3 regions of the Acidovorax radicis genome follow, and region 1 is predicted to be linked to each of the others. Evidence: predicted binding sites of a transcription regulator. Region 1 holds the regulator's gene; each other region holds the start of a gene.

Region 1 (5,459 bases):
TTGCGCCAGCCGCGCTTGAACAGCGGCTCGCCCGAGGTGTCGATGTAGATGGTGGCTTCGTCGGTGGTCAGGTGCAGGTGGATGCGCACATCGGGCCACTGCGTATTCACATCGGGGCGCACGCCGCTCTTGGCGCGAAAGCGATCGGCCACCGCATCCTTGACCTTGAGGCCCGCGAAATTGAGGCTCTGCAGCGGGCTGTGCTGCGCCGTCACTTCGACCTTGAAGGTCTGGCGCGTGGTGAACCAGATCTCCCAGGCCACATCGCTCGCGGCGGCATACAGGTCGTTCTCGGAACGGTACGGGCGGTGCGCCAGCTGCACCAGCACGCGCTGGGCCAGGCGGCTGTGCAGGTTCAGCAGCAGCGCATCGCGCCATGAGGCCTTCAGCAGCACACCGCCGCGGCCCATGAGCAGGTCTTGCCCCGTGAGGCCGGTGATGGCGTGTACTTCGTCGGCCAGGTAGCTCTCGACGCCGGCGGCGCAGGGGAGGAAAAGTTGGAGTTGGTTCATAAGACGGGATGCAAGGATACGCGCATCGTTCAAAGGGCGGCAGGGGTGCCGCCGGACGCCGCACGCTGCAGCAGCAATTGGTGAATGGAGTCGGGAATAGGCGCCACCTTGCGGCCGGCCCTGCCGATGAAAACGATGCCAATCTTGCCGCGCGCCACCTCGCGGCGCCGGGACTTTTCAGTCATTCGGAACACGAGATCGAAACCATAACGGTTGAAATCCGATGGGGTCATCTCCACACACATCGTCTCGCCATGAAAGCCCTCGGACTTGTACTGCGCCACGATGTCGCCCACCACAATGGACAAACCACCCACGTCGGCCTCAGGGTAACCCAGCGACTGGAAAAACCGCACGCGCGCTTCGGACACGAGGCTCAGCAGTTGCGCGTTGTCCAGATGCCCGCCTTGGTTGACGTGGCTGATGTAGATCTGCATTTCGGTGGCAAAACCGAAGTGCGAATGGAGGTCAAAAACGATGCGTGCCATGGGCGGTGTCAGAGGGAAAACGTACGGGGATACAGGGCCAGCTCGTTAGGTGCGGCACTGGCGCCACTTGGCCGAGTGCTGCGCACTTGTAACGTGCGCCGCGCCTTCATGCGCGCCGCCCTGAAAGAAATCGGCTACAGCGCCTTGCGCAGATTGGCTGGCGCAATTTTGAGCGCCTCGCGGTATTTGGCCACGGTGCGGCGCGCGCATTCAATGCCCTGCTCCTTGAGCATTTCGGCGATCTGGCTGTCGGACAATGGTTTGGTGGGGCTCTCGGCCGCCACGAACTGCTTGATGAGCGCGCGCACGGCGGTGCTCGATGCATTGCCACCGGTCTCGGTGCCCAGGCCCGATCCGAAGAAATATTTCAGCTCGTAGGTGCCAATCGGCGTGGCCATGTATTTGGCGGTGGTGACGCGGCTGATGGTGGATTCGTGCAGGCCCAACTCATCGGCAATGTCGCGCAGCACCAGGGGGCGCATGGCCAGCTCACCGTGGGTGAAAAAGTTCTTTTGCCGCTCGACGATCGCGCGCGACACACGCAAGATGGTGTCAAAGCGCTGCTGGATGTTCTTGATGAACCAGCGCGCCTCCTGCAGCCGCTGCTGCATGCCCTGATGGCCCTCGCCGCCCTTGTGGCCGCGCAGGGCGCCAGCGTAGATGTCGTGCACGCGCAGGCGCGGCATTACGTCGGGGTTGAGGCTGACGATGAAGTTGTGCTGACCATCGCGCCCATTGGCACGCCCGGCTTTGCGCACAATGACGTCGGGCACGATGATGTTGCGCTCCACATCCACGAACCTGCGCCCGGGGCGGGGCTCCAGCCGCGCGATCAGGGCCATGGCGGCGCGTGTGCGCTCCTCGCCATCGCCACACAGCTGGGTGAGGCGGCGGATGTCGCGGCGGGCCAGCATCTCCAGCGGCTGCTGGCAGATGCGCAGCGCGGTCTGCACGGTGTCGGGGTCGGCATCACCGTCGCCGTCTTCTCCGCGGGCCAATGCGTTGAGCTGCAGCGTGAGGCATTCGGCGAGGTTGCGAGCGCCCACCCCCGTGGGTTCGAGGCTTTGCAGCAGGCGCTGGGCCACGGTAAATCGGTGCACCAGCTCTTCGATCTGTGCCAGATCATCGGGACCGGCCAGGCTGATGGCGAGCTCTTCGAGTGAATCTTCAAGATAGCCGTCGTCGGTGAGCGACTCGATGAGAAACCTCAGCGCGGCGCGGTCGATCTCGGACAGGCGCAGCGCCAGCGCCTGGCGATGCAAGAAGGCCGTCAGCGACTCGTGTGAGCGGGCCAGCTCGGTGGCGTCGGCCTCGTCGCCTTCGGAGTCGTTGCGATTGCGGGCGGGCGCATCGCCGCCCCATTCGGCGTCGTTGGGAGCCATTTCCACGGTGCCGTCGCCGTTCCAGTCGGGTTCTTCAGCGCCGCCGCCTGAAGATTCAGCATCATTTTGGCCCTCAGCGCTTGTGGTGATTGCGCTAGCAGCTCCTAAATAAAGAGCATCATCGGCGCTGTAGTCGTCGGCCTGCGCAGGCGTGTCGGCCGCGTCCAGGCCAAACTCTTCGCGCGGTGCCTCTTCGTCCGTGCGGTCCAGAAAGGGGTTTTCGTCGAGCATCTGCTCGACCTCTTGCGACAGTTCAAGCGTGGACAACTGCAGCAGCCGAATGGACTGCTGGAGCTGGGGTGTCAGTGCAAGGTGCTGCGAAACGCGCAGCGAGAGACCAGGCTTCATTGCGTGAGGACCATGCTCACATGCGGAAATGTTCGCCGAGGTAAACGCGCCGCACCTCGGGGTTGTCCACGATCTCTGACGGTGTGCCCTGGGCCAGCACGCTGCCATCACTGATGATGAAGGCGTGGTCGCAAATGCCCAGCGTCTCGCGCACGTTGTGGTCAGTGATGAGCACCCCGATGCCGCGCGCCTTGAGAAAGCCGATGATGCGCTGGATCTCGATCACGGCAATGGGGTCGATACCGGCGAAGGGTTCGTCCAGCAGGATAAAACGCGGCTGCGTGGCCAGGGCGCGCGCAATCTCGACACGCCGGCGTTCGCCACCGGACAAGGCCAGCGCGGAGGAGTCGCGCAGGTGCTCCACGCGCAGTTCCTGCAGCAATGCGGTGAGGCGCTCTTCGATCACCGCACGCGCCAGAGGCTTGCCGTTGTCGTCATGCTGCAACTCCAGCACGGCGCGCACGTTCTCTTGCACCGACAGCTTTCTGAAGATGGACGCCTCTTGGGGCAGATACGACAGCCCCAGGCGAGACCGGCGGTGGATAGGCATGTCAGCCACCGAGTGCCCATCGATGCGGATGTCGCCGGCATCGCTGCGCACCAGCCCGACGATCATGTAAAACGACGTGGTCTTGCCAGCGCCGTTGGGGCCGAGCAACCCGACAACTTCGCCTTTTTGCACGACCAGCGACACGTCCTTGACCACCTTGCGGCTGCCATATGACTTGGCAAGATGCTGCACTTCCAGGCGACTGCCCGGCCGGGAGTCAGCGCCGGACACCTCAGGCCGCGCGCTCACTTGGCGCCGCCGCTGAGGCTGTTGCTCGGCCGCAACCCCGGGCCCGACGAGGGTGCTGCGGGCGAAGGGGCGGCAGCACCGGGCGGCGGATCCTTGGGCGCGAGCACTGCGCGTACGCGGCTGCCAGGGGTGGGCACATCACCGGCTGCATTGGTGGAGCGGGTACGCTGGCCGTCCACTGTAAACACGTCCGTGAGGTTGTTGTAGACGATCACGGCACCGGTGATCTCATCGCTGAGCGCGGAGCCCCGGTAGCGGCGCAATTCGGCGCGGGTGATGAAACGCACGTTGTCGGCCTTGCCGTCGTATTCGATGGTTTCGCTTTCTCCCTCGATGAACTCATCGGGGGCGCCCGGCAACGTGTCGCGCTTCTGGCGGAAAAACGCGCGTTTACCCGCTTCTGCCGTGACCACGCCGTACTGGTAACCGTCAGCGTCCTGGCGCACATCCAGCCGCGCACCGCGCAGCACGATGGAACCCTTGGTCATGACCACGCGGCCCGTGAACACGCTGGTCTGCTTGAGCTCATCGTGGCGCAGGGCATCCGCCTCGATGTTCATGGGCTTGGCGCGGTCGGCCTTTTCGGCATGGACGGCACCATGGACACCGGCCAAGGCCGTGAGCAGGAGGATCGGGAGGAGGCTGCGATTTTTCATAGGGCACGAATCTTGCAGTCATTGTAGCCACCAAGGGCACCCACCGTGCAATAAAAGCCCCCCATTCACCACAGAGCATCTTGCGTGCACAAAGCGGCAGGGGCTCGTCACCGCCGGGAGGGGTATAAAAAACAAAATGTTCCCGCGCTGAACAGCGTACCCCCGCCCGAAGGGGCCGCTTTTTTTGTTTTTTGTCTTGGAGTGGCCCGGCCACAAAAAAGCCCGCGCGAGCGAGCAGTTTTGAGGGGGTATGTAGCCGCCACAGGTTGCAACGCCTGCGTGCGGCCACTGGAACATTCAGCCTTTGCGGGCCGTCGCAGCCAAGGATTCCACCACCTGCAGCACGGTCTGCATGCTGCCCGCCATGGTGCCGTCGGTGTAGTACTTGCCCGCCACACCCATGGACGGAACGCCTTCCACCCCATAGGCATCCTGCAACTGGGAAGCGCGGCGCACCTGGTTGGACACGCTGAAGGAGTTGTAGACCTCCTTGAACTTGGCAACATCCAGGCCCTGCTTGCCGATCCAGGCAAAGATTTCATCATCCTTGGCAAGTTTTTGCTTTTCCACATGGATCGCACGGAACACTTTGACGTGGACATCGTCAAGCTTGCCCATGCCTTCGAGGGCGTAATACAACTTTTGTTGTGGCACAAAGCTGGCATTGAACGCCACAGGGACGCGGCGGATGGCCAGGTCCTTAGGGGCTGTTTTCACCCAGGCATCCAGCGTGGGTTCAAAAGCGTTGCAGTGGGGGCAGCTGTACCAGAAGAACTCGATTACATCGACCTTGCCAGCAGGCGCCTCGGGTGCCACGGGCTTGTCGAGCCGCTTGTAGTCTTTACCCTCTTTGAACTGGCGGGCCTGGGCCAACGCCGCAGGGGCCATGGGCAGCGTCAGGGCAGAAGCGGCAACCGCAGAGGCGGTAGACAAAGAAAACTCACGGCGTTTCATGAAAAAGACTCTCCTGGTTCAGTATGGGGAATGTGAGCCATGCCCACGCAAAAAGTTCAGACCTCACCAACACACGCCCGGCCCAGGCATTGACAACGCGGTGGAAGCAACCGGGCCATTGATTGGCTGGCGCGCTAGCGCTGCACGCGCACCAGCGCAGACTCTACCCCGGCAGTGACAAGTTTGTCTTTGAGCTGCTCGGCGTCGTCACGCTTGGTAAAGGGGCCTACACGCACGCGAAACACGGGCCGGCCATTTTGCTCACGCTCGCTCACACGGGCCTCCCACCCCAGCATCGCCAGCTTGGCGCGTTGCGCATC
Region 2 (5,459 bases), 1.0 Mb from region 1:
CGGCACCGGCGCGGTGGCGGCCAGCGCGGCATCGAGCGCGCCGGGCGCCTGCCCTGTGAGCACGGCCAGGTTGTAGCGTGACTGCGCCAGGCTCGACGCGAGCGCCGGGATCTGCGCCGCCGTCTGCTGCGCCGCCGACCGCGCCTGCTCGGACACCAGCGAGGTGGTCAAACCGGCCTGCAACCGCCACTGCGTGATCTGCAAGGTCTCCTGCTGACTGGCCAGGTTGCTCTGTGCAATGGCCAGGCGCTGCTGCAGCCCGCGCAGCTCGATGTAGTTCACCGCGACTTCAGCGGCCAGCGACACCTGCACATCGGCCAGACTGGCCTCGGCGGCACCGGCATCGGCCTCGCTGGCGTTCACACCGCTGCGCAGGCGGCCAAACACATCGGGCTCCCAGCTGGCATCAAAACCGGCCTGGAAGGTATTGCTGGTGCTGCTGGCGGCGCGGCTGCGCTGCGCAGAGGCAGAAGTGCTCACGCTGGGCAACAGGCCCGCAGCCTGCACATCCACCTGGGCGCGCGCCTGCGCCAGCGCAGACTGCGCCGTGCGCACGGTCGTGTTGGCCTGCAAGGCCTGCGTGATCAGCGCGGTGAGCTGGGGGTCACCCAACCGCAGCCACCATTGCGCAAGCGAATCGGCCGCGCGGCCCGGCGCGGCAGCCTCGTCCTCAGACCAGGCAGCCGGCACGTTGAGCGAGGGCAGACGGGCATCCTGCGGGGCAAGGGTGGTACAGCCGGTCAACGATGCCAAGGCGGCCAAGGCAGCCACCTGGGCCCACACACCCCGTGAGACGCCCCAACGGGGGGGAAAACGGGGCGTGGCTCGGTGCAACGTAGATAAGGGATTCATGGAGGTCAGGACCGCGTTCGCGCAAGAGACGCTATTGTGCAAACTCATGGCCGAGCGGTGGCACCCAGCACGTCAATCGCAGGTAAAGAATCAAGACAATCTGGGTTGGATATGGTGCGCTGCCATGCCCGGGGTCAAGTTTCCCGTCTTTTCTTTGGATGAACAGTGGCCACCCGCCAGCCAACGGGCCACGAACGCCTGGGGTGATGGGCCTGCCAACGCGGGCCATCTTTTCGCCAATGGGCGGCCCGATCGCCCTGCAGACCGGCGCACATCTATCGGCCTCGCGCAGAGAGCCGCAGCCTATGATGCGGCCTCTCCAACACCCGCCGGGGTGCACAACGGCACCACTGGCGTCGGTTCCTATGAGGGTCAGGTCGCAGCCTGCGGCACGGGGCTGATGGCGTCGAGCGGCCAGCGCGGCTTCACGTCAAAGGCGTAGTCGGTGCGCGCCTCTTGCTGCCCTGCCTGCAACCGCATCGCTGCCGCCATGGCGATCATGGCGCCGTTGTCGGTGCACAAATGCAATTCGGGGTAATGCACGCGCACCTTGGCTGCAGCACAGGCCGCATTGAGCTGAGCGCGCAAATGCCGATTGGCGCCCACGCCCCCGGCCACCACCACGCGCTTGAGGCCGGTCTGTTTGAGGGCCGTCAGCGTCTTCTTCACCAATACATCCACGATGGCGGCCTCGGTGCTGGCCGCAAGGTCGGCCTTGCGCGCAGGCAGGTCGTCGCCCAGCTTTTTGGCTTGCGTCAGCACAGCGGTCTTGAGCCCCGCAAACGAAAAATCGAGATTGCCGCTGTGCAACAAGGGCCGTGGCAACTTGAAAGCCGCAGGGTCGCCCTGTTCTGCCAGGCGCGAGAGCGCGGGCCCACCGGGGTAACCCAGGCCCATGAGCTTGGCGGACTTGTCAAACGCCTCGCCAGCAGCGTCGTCAATGGTTTCACCCAGAATTTCGTAGCGGCCCACGCCGTCCACACGCATAAGTTGCGTGTGCCCGCCCGACACCAGCAACGCCACAAAAGGGAATTCGGGCGGGTCAGCGCTCAAAAAGGGCGACAACAGGTGCCCTTCAAGGTGGTGCACCCCCAGCACGGGCTTGTCCAAGGCCGCTCCCAGGGCGCAGGCCACACCGGCCCCCACCAGCAGCGCACCCGCCAGGCCCGGGCCACGGGTATAGGCCACCACGTCCACCTCCGACAGCAAGAGGCCAGCGTCGCTCAGCACCTGGGTCGCCAACGGCAGCACGCGCCGGATATGGTCGCGGCTTGCCAGTTCGGGCACCACACCACCATAGGCCTGGTGCATTTCGATCTGGCTGTGCAGCGCGTGCGACAGCAGCGTGGGCACGGCACTGCCTGTGGTGCGCACCAGTGCCACGCCCGTTTCATCGCACGAAGATTCAATACCCAGTATCAGCAGACTCATGCCGCGAGTGTAAGAGCCTGCGAGAGCCTGCGAGAGCCTGCGCGCCCCGTGCGGGTGTCACCAGCGGTCTGACCGCATGCGCAGCTCCCAGCCCCCGCTGCGCAGCTCGTACACCCCGACGGCACCGTAGCGCTGCTCGCCTTTTTCGTCCCAGCTCATGGTGCCGATCACGGGTGCATAACCGTTGATGCTGTGCAGGGCCTTGGTGATGTCCTTGGGGTCGGCAGACTTGGCTTTCTGGATGGCCGCCGACAACACGTACATGCTGTCGTAGCTGTAGTGGCCGCCATAGGCCGGGGGCTTTTTGTAGGCGGCGACGTATTTCTCCAAAAACGGCTTGCCGGTGGTGAACTCCTTGGCTTCAAGCACGGGCGACGTGGCATAGATGCCCTGGATCACGCCGGCACCCCGGGTCATGTCGGTGGTCTTGATCGTGTCTCCGCCCAGCAGTCGCACGTTGGTGTGATCGACCTTGCGCAGCGCGTCTATCAGTGCCAGCGCCTGAAAATCGTTGAGGGTGGAAACAATCACCTCGACCTTCGCCGCCTTGAGTTCACCGGCCAGTGCGTCAAACGCCACGGTCTTGTCGTCAAACGACTTGCGCACCACCACCTCTTTTTTCTCGGCCTTGAGCTGCTCGGCTGCGCCATCGGCCAGGCCTTTGCCATAGGGGGTTCCATCGTCAAGCGCGGCGTAGCGGGCAGCCCCCAGTTGCGTCGCAGCAAACGAGCCGATGGCACGCGCCTGCAAGGTGTCGTTGCCCACCAGGCGGAAGGTGGTGGGAAAACCCAGCTGCGTGAACTTGGGGTTGGTCGAGATGGCGAGCTGCGCAATGTCCTTGGCGGCATAAATGGGTGCGGTGTCAATACTCACACCCGAGTTGAGGTGCCCGATGACCGCCACCACCCCCGAGTCCACCAGCTGCTGGGCGACCACCTTGCCCGTGGCTGCATCGGCCTTGTCGTCCACCGACACCACCTCCAGCGTCACCCGCTTGCCATCGACGGCGTAGCCCGCTTTGTTGAGCTCGTCCACCGCCAGCTTGACCCCGTTGAGCAGATCCTGCCCCAGGGCCCCCAGGGGGCCTGTCAGTGGCTGGGCCACGCCGATTTTCAGGGTATCGGGCACCTTGCTGCAGCCCGCAACCAGTGCCGCAGTGGCAGCAGCGGCCACAACGGCCAGGGCCACGCGGGCGACAGGGGCAAGGCGGCGTGCAGCGCCCGCCAGGGGGCGCAGGCGGCGAATGTGCTGATTCATGCAGAAAACTCCCAATCGTTGGATGAATGTGACGAGATGTTCATGCGGCCCACCCCAAGACACCACGGGGTAAGCCCGCCCGGACGCTGCTGTATTAGCAACTTTCAGGCCCCACAAGCCTCACCATCCCGGCTGCAGCGCGACGACACAGGCAACCGGCCCCGGCAAAACAGGTCGAGGCACGGCCACCCACATGGGGACTGCGTGGCACGCGGTTGCTTTTGCAATGCTCGGCCGGGGCCGTCATGGCGCAAAAATTGCATGCGCCTGCAGCCATGAATGAGGCTTTGCGCATCGTGGTGGTGGCCCCTGATCTGGCCATTGCCGACCCCGAGGACGAACACGCCGTGGAACAGGCAGAACGTTCGCGGGCGCTGCGCATTGGCTTGCTGGAGAACAATTTCAATCTGGTGGCCACGCTGCCCGCCGACGTTTTTCTGAGCGAACGCATCGCCCAGCTGCAGCCCGACCTCATCATCGTGGACGCTGAAAGCGAAGCGCGTGATGCGCTGGAGCACGTGGTCATGGCCACCCGCGACGAGCGCCGCCCGATCGTGATGTTCACCAACGACGAGGACACCTCGCACGTGAGGGATGCCGTGGCCGCCGGGGTGTCGGCGTATATCGTGGCCGGCCTGGCACCGCAGCGCATTCGCCCCATCCTGGACGTGGCGATGGCGCGTTTCCAACACGAGCAGGCCCTGCGCGCCGAGCTCGCCGATGCCAAAACCGAGCTGCGCGACCGCAAGACCATCGACCGCGCCAAGGGCCTGCTCATGCAGCGCCAGGGCCTGAGCGAGCAGGCGGCCTATGAAAAGCTGCGCAAGACGGCCATGGACAAGGGCCTGAAGCTGGCGGACGTAGCACAGCGCATGCTCGATGTGATGGATCTGCTGGGCTGACGCCCGCGCCTGGTGCACCCAAAAAAACGCTGCCCGAAGGCAGCGTTTTGGATGGTGCGCAAAGAGGCCGCAGACGCGCTCAGAACGCAGGGACCACGGCACCCTTGTACTTGTCCTGGATGAACTTCTTCACTTCCGGGGTGTGCAGGGCCTGGATCAGCTTGGCGATGCGGGGATCGTTGGCGCGGTCCGCGCGGGCGGCCACGATGTTGGTGTAGGGCGAGTCTGCGCCTTCGATGAACAACGCGTCCTTGGTCGGGTTGAGCTTGGCTTCGATCGCGTAGTTGGTGTTGATGAGCGCCAGGTCCACGTCAGCCAGTGCACGGGGCAGCAGGGGCGCTTCGAGCTCCCTGAACTTCAGCTTCTTGGGGTTCTTGGCCACGTCCAGCGGCGTGGGCGTGAGGCTCTTGGGGTCCTTGAGCTCGATCAGCCCTTGCTTGGCCAGCAGGATCAGTGCGCGGCCACCGTTGGATGGGTCGTTGGGAATCGCCACCGTGGCGCCATCCTTCAGGTCCTTCACGTTCTTGATCTTGCTGGAGTACGCACCGAAGGGCTCCACATGCACCTTGCCATTGGGCACCTGCACCAGGCTGCTCTTGCGGTCTTTGTTGTAGCTGTCCAGGTAGGGCTGGTGCTGGAAGAAGTTGGCGTCCAGCTGCTTGTCTTCGACCGCCGCGTTGGGCTGGATGTAGTCGCTGAACTCCTTGACCTGCAGATCCACGCCCTGGGCCTTGAGCTGGGGTTTCACAAAGTTCAGGATCTCGGCGTGTGGCACGGTCGTGGCGGCCACCTTCAGCACGTCGGCAGCATGGGCGCTGACGGCCAGGGCGGCAAGGGCAATTGCGGACAGGGTCTTTTTCAACATGACAGGCTCTTTCAATGAATGAAGGCACGGCAGGGTCAAAAAATACGGGATAACCCTGACGCTTGGCGGCAAGTTTAACGGCGAAATCCCCTTCAAAACAGCTTCCTTAGCCATTTTTTGATATAAAAACAAGGTTTTATATGCGAATTATG
Region 3 (5,459 bases), 1.5 Mb from region 1:
TGCGCTCTGCCGTGCGCACCTGCAGCACCACGCCCAGTTCTTCGTTAAACAGGGCCTTGAGGGTGAGTTCTTCGCGGCGGGCGCTGACCTGTTGCGCCCAATTCTTGGCGTCACCGGTTTCCATACGGCTGTCACTGATGCCATCGCCTTCGGTGACCAGCATGTCCACATTCAGCGCCACGCCCACATGGCCCGCAAAGGCCATCTCTGCAGCCGCCGCCAACAGGCCGCCATCGCTGCGGTCGTGGTACGCCAGGATCTGGCCCTTGGCGCGCAGTGCGTTCACGGCGTTCACGAGGTTGACCAAATCCTTTGGATCATCCACATCGGGCACCACATCGCCGCTTTGCTCCAGCGTCTGGCCCAGGATGCTGCCGCCCATGCGGTTCTTTCCATGCCCCAAGTCGATCAGCACCAGCGTGGTGTCGGCCTCGGTAGCGTCGAGCTGGGGCGTGAGCGTGCCGCGCACGTCGGCAAGCGATGCAAACGCGCTCACGATCAGGCTGACGGGCGAGGTGACCTTCTTCTTGTCAGCGCCTTCGCTCCACTGCGTGCGCATGGACAGCGAATCCTTGCCCACCGGAATGCTGATGCCCAGGGCAGGACACAGCTCCATGCCCACGGCCTTCACGGTTTCATACAACGCAGCGTCTTCGCCAGGCTCGCCACAGGCGGCCATCCAGTTGGCCGACAGCTTCACACGCGGCAGTTCGATGGGCGCAGCCAGCAGGTTGGTGATGGCCTCGGCCACCGCCATGCGGCCCGAGGCTGGCGCGTTGATGGCGGCCAGCGGCGTGCGTTCGCCCATGCTCATGGCTTCACCCGCAAAGCCCTTGTAGTCGGCCAGCGTCACGGCGCAATCGGCCACGGGCACTTGCCAGGGGCCGACCATCTGGTCGCGGTGGCTCAAGCCGCCCACCGTGCGGTCGCCAATGGTGATGAGGAAGCGCTTGGACGCCACCGTGGGGTGGGCCAGCACGTCGATGACAGCCTTTTGCAGCGGCACGCCCGTCAAGTCCATCGGTGCGAATTCTCGCGCCACAGTCTTCACGTCGCGGTGCATCTTGGGCGGCTTGCCCAAGAGCACGTTCATGGGCATGTCCACGGGCAGCTTCTGGTCTTCGGCCGTGGCGGCGGGGTCGTGCAGCACCAGTTGGCGCTCTTCGGTGGCGGTGCCGATCACGGCAAACGGGCAGCGCTCGCGTTCGCAGAAGGCTTTGAACTGCTCCAGCGATTCAGGGGCAATGGCCAGCACGTAACGCTCTTGCGATTCGTTGGACCAGATTTCCTTGGGCGCCATGCCCGATTCTTCGAGCTGCACCGCGCGCAGGTCAAAGCGTGCGCCACGACCTGCGTCGTTGGTCAGCTCGGGGAAGGCGTTGGACAAACCGCCTGCGCCCACGTCGTGGATGGCCAGGATGGGGTTGGCCGCGCCCTGCGCCCAGCAGTGGTTGATGACCTCTTGCGCACGGCGCTCGATCTCGGGGTTGCCACGCTGCACCGAGTCAAAGTCCAGCTCGGCCGCATTGGTGCCAGTGGCCATGGAGCTGGCGGCGCTGCCGCCCATGCCGATGCGCATGCCGGGGCCACCCAGCTGGATGAGCAACGAGCCTGCGGGGAATTCGATCTTCTTCGTCAGCTCGGCATCGATCACGCCCACGCCGCCCGCAATCATGATGGGCTTGTGGTAGCCGCGCTGCACGCCGCCGACGCTCTGTTCGTATTCGCGGAAGTAGCCGTTCAGATTAGGCCGGCCGAATTCGTTGTTGAACGCCGCGCCGCCCAGGGGGCCTTCGACCATGATCTGCAGCGGGCTGGCAATGTGCTCGGGCTTGCCCACGGTGCTGCCCCAGAGCTTGGACACCGTGAAGCCCGTCAGGCCCGCCTTGGGCTTGGAGCCCCGGCCGGTGGCGCCTTCGTCGCGGATCTCGCCACCGGCGCCGGTGGACGCACCGGGGAACGGCGAGATGGCTGTGGGGTGGTTGTGGGTTTCCACCTTCATCAGCACATGCTGGGTGACGCTACTTTTTTGATAGCTACTAGCGCTTAATGGATAAGCACTAGAGGCCATTTTGGCCACGAAACGCTCGACCTGATGGCCTTCCATCACGGAGGCGTTGTCCGAATACGCAATCACCGTGTGCTGGGGCGCCAGCTGGTGCGTGTTGCGGATCATGCCGAACAGGCTCTTGTCCTGCGCCACGCCGTCGATGGTGAACTCGGCGTTAAAGATTTTGTGGCGGCAGTGCTCGCTGTTGGCCTGCGCGAACATCATCAGCTCCACATCGGTGGGGTTGCGCGCAAGGCCCGCGAAGGCGGTCACGAGGTAATCGATTTCGTCGTCGGCCAGTGCCAAACCGAAGCGGGTGTTGGCGGCTTCGAGCGCCCTCCTGCCTTGTTCGGGGCCACCAGCCAGCACATCTACATGCTCCATGGGCGCGGGCTGCAGTTCGGTGAACAGGCCGGCGGCGGCACTGCGGTCGGCCACCACGGATTCGGTCATGCGGTCGTGCAACAAGGCCGCCACCTGGGCCCATTGCTCGGCGGTCAGCTCGGGGGTCTTGCCCAGCAGGCCCGATTTGAGGCTGATGCGGTATTCGGTAATGCGCTCCACCCGGCGAATCGCAATGCCGCAGTTGCGGGCGATGTCGGTGGCCTTGGAGGCCCAGGGCGAGAGCGTGCCCAGGCGCGGCGTGACGATGAGCACGGCACCCTCTTCGGGACCCGCATAGGGGTCGCCGTAGGTCAGCAGCGCCGCCAGGCGTTCTTGTTCCGCCGCAGTGGGGGACGCGTCGGTCGCCACCAGATGCACAAAGCGCGCTGCAATGCCACTGATCTTGGGGTGAATGGCCTCCAGGGCGGGTTGAAGTTGCTGGGCGCGGAAGGTGCTGAGGGCGTTGCCGCCCGCCAGCGTGGTCATGTGCAAGGTCACGGTAGCGGCCTGTTGGGGGTGTGAGGGGAACGTTGGTGGTGCCGACCCGAGGTCCAGGCCGGTGGGCCTGAGCGGGTGGGCAGCCCGGCATTTTACCGGGCAGATCATGGCGGCCTGCAGCCTGCGGGATGCGATGGGATAATTGGCGCATGAGCATCACCATCAAAAGCGCTGAGGACATTGCCGGCATGCGCATCGCGTGCCGACTGGCATCTGAAGTGCTGGATTACATCGCACCCCACATCAAACCGGGGATCACCACCAAAGAAATAGACCGCCTGGGCGCCGAATGCATGGCCCAGCAGGGCACTATCTCGGCCACCGTGGGCTACCAGCCACCCGGCTACCCGCCCTACCCGGCCTCGCTGTGCACATCGGTCAACCATGTCGTGTGCCACGGCATCCCCAATGACAAGCCCCTGAAAAAAGGCGACATCGTCAACGTGGACGTGACCGTGATCACCAAGGACGGCTGGTACGGCGACAACAGCCGCATGTACCTGATCGGGGAATGCTCCATTGCGGCCAAGCGCCTGTCGGCCCTGACGTTTGAGGCGATGTGGCACGGCATCATGCAGGTCAAGCCAGGCGCCCACTTTGGGGACATTGGCCACGCGATCCAGAAGTTTGCCGAAGGCCAGGGGTTTTCCATCGTGCGCGAGTTCTGCGGCCATGGCATTGGCCAGAAATTTCACGAAGAGCCCCAGGTGTTGCACTACGGGCGCCCCGGCACGCTCGAAGAGCTGCGGCCCGGCATGGTCTTCACCATTGAACCCATGATCAACGCGGGCCGCCGCGAGGTCAAGGAGTTCGGCAACGACGGCTGGACCATCGTGACCAAGGACCACAACCTGTCGGCTCAGTGGGAACACACCGTGCTGGTGACTGAAACCGGTTATGACGTCATGACGCTATCGGCAGGTTCGCCGCCATTGCCCGCCTTTGTGACGGCCACGAGCACGTGATCGCCTGACCTCTGCGCGCAAAGTGACATCCGCGACGTCGGCCCGATAAACCAATCACCACCGGCTCGCACGACTTTTGCATGGCATTTTTCATGGCCCATAACCAAAGCGCACCACGACCATGACCGAAACCCATGCCCTGCGGGATGCCTACCGCAGCGACAAAGCCGCCCTGCTGGCCGCCATGAACGCAACGGGTGCATCCACGCGCGGCATTCGGACCCTGCTGCACAAGCTGTCATCCCTGGCCGGCCACCTGCTGCAAACCCTGTGGCAGCGTGCCCAGCTGCCCGGCGACCTGGCGCTGGTCGCCGTGGGTGGGTTTGGCCGAGACCAGCTGTTTCCCTATTCAGACGTCGACGTGCTGCTGCTTTTGCCCGATGGCGCAGCGCCCGAATCTGGCAGCACTCTGCGCGCGCAGCTGGAGGGGTTTATCGGCAGTTGCTGGGATGCGGGGCTGGAGATCGGATCGAGCGTGCGCACCGTTGCCGAGTGCCTCGCGGAAAGCGCGCGCGATGTGACCGTGCAGACGTCGCTGCTTGAATCACGCCTGGTATGCGGCAACGCCGCGCTGTTTGCGGATTTCCAGCGGCAATACCGTGCGCAGATGGACCCTGCGGCGTTTCTGGTGGCCAAGACGCTGGAGACGCGGCAACGCCACAACAAATACGAGAACACCCCTTACGCACTGGAACCCAATTGCAAGGAATCCCCGGGCGGCCTGCGGGATCTGCAAATGATCCTCTGGGTGGCCCAGGCGGCAGGGCTGGGCAACAGCTGGAAGGAGCTTGCAGCGAGCGGCATGGCAACAGCGTTCGAGACGAGCCAGATTGAGCGCAACGAGGCGGTGCTGTGCCTCATTCGTGCGCGCCTGCATGCGGCAGCAGGCCGGCATGAGGACCGGCTGGTATTTGACCTGCAGACAGCGGTGGCCGAGTCGTTCGGGTACCGATCCCAGGCGCCCGATGGCTCGCGGTTGCCCATGCGCGCCAGCGAGACGCTCATGCGGCGCTACTACTGGGCCGCCAAGGCGGTATCGCAGCTCAGCCAGATTCTTCTGCTCAACATCGAAGACCGGCTGAACCCCACCAGCCATGAGCCACGTGCCATCAATGCTCGCTTTTTTGACAAGGGCGGTCTGGTGGAAGTGGCCAGCGACGACCTGTACACCCGCGAGCCACATGCCATCCTGGAAACGTTTCTACTGTACGAAACGACCCCGGGCCTCAAGGATCTGTCGGCACGCACGTTGCGCGCCCTCTACAACGCACGCGGGGTGATGGACAGCCAATTTCGCCGCGACCCGGTCAACCGCGACACGTTCATGCGCATCCTGCAGCAGCCCTTGGGCATCACGCATGCCATGCGGCTCATGAACCAGACCTCGGTGCTGGGGCGTTACCTCTGGCCCTTTCGCCGCATCGTGGGCCAGATGCAGCACGACCTGTTCCATGTGTACACGGTGGATCAGCACATCCTGATGGTGCTGCGCAATGTGCGCCGCTTCTTCATGGCCGAGCATACGCACGAATACCCGTTTTGCTCTCAGCTCGCGAGTGGCT

The links. Region 1 encodes sigma-54, which starts transcription at its own class of promoters, with help from an activator protein. Its sites were predicted from a motif close to TGGCANGNAANCTGCTTT; they were not measured.
Region 2: the regulator sigma-54 is predicted to act here: its motif matches at 3,787-3,804, upstream of KI609_RS16300 (ANTAR domain-containing response regulator).
Region 3: the regulator sigma-54 is predicted to act here: its motif matches at 3,963-3,980, upstream of KI609_RS14070 ([protein-PII] uridylyltransferase).

What each region holds. Positions count from the first base shown of each region.
Region 1 covers NZ_CP075184.1:4,576,704-4,582,162, forward strand. Annotated here, with positions in the region: gene KI609_RS20985 (THUMP domain-containing class I SAM-dependent RNA methyltransferase) at 1-512, opposite strand, end outside; gene KI609_RS20990 (acyl-CoA thioesterase) at 542-1,000, opposite strand; gene KI609_RS20995 (RNA polymerase factor sigma-54) at 1,135-2,730, opposite strand; gene lptB (LPS export ABC transporter ATP-binding protein) at 2,747-3,529, opposite strand; gene lptA (lipopolysaccharide transport periplasmic protein LptA) at 3,526-4,185, opposite strand; gene KI609_RS21010 (thiol:disulfide interchange protein DsbA/DsbL) at 4,483-5,139, opposite strand; gene KI609_RS21015 (SPOR domain-containing protein) at 5,274-5,459, opposite strand, start outside.
Region 2 covers NZ_CP075184.1:3,559,422-3,564,880, forward strand. Annotated here, with positions in the region: gene KI609_RS16285 (efflux transporter outer membrane subunit) at 1-852, opposite strand, end outside; gene tsaD (tRNA (adenosine(37)-N6)-threonylcarbamoyltransferase complex transferase subunit TsaD) at 1,225-2,283, opposite strand; gene KI609_RS16295 (branched-chain amino acid ABC transporter substrate-binding protein) at 2,341-3,540, opposite strand; gene KI609_RS16300 (ANTAR domain-containing response regulator) at 3,816-4,442, shown strand; gene KI609_RS16305 (MetQ/NlpA family ABC transporter substrate-binding protein) at 4,522-5,307, opposite strand.
Region 3 covers NZ_CP075184.1:3,083,860-3,089,318, forward strand. Annotated here, with positions in the region: gene purL (phosphoribosylformylglycinamidine synthase) at 1-2,932, opposite strand, end outside; gene map (type I methionyl aminopeptidase) at 3,082-3,897, shown strand; gene KI609_RS14070 ([protein-PII] uridylyltransferase) at 4,019-5,459, shown strand, end outside.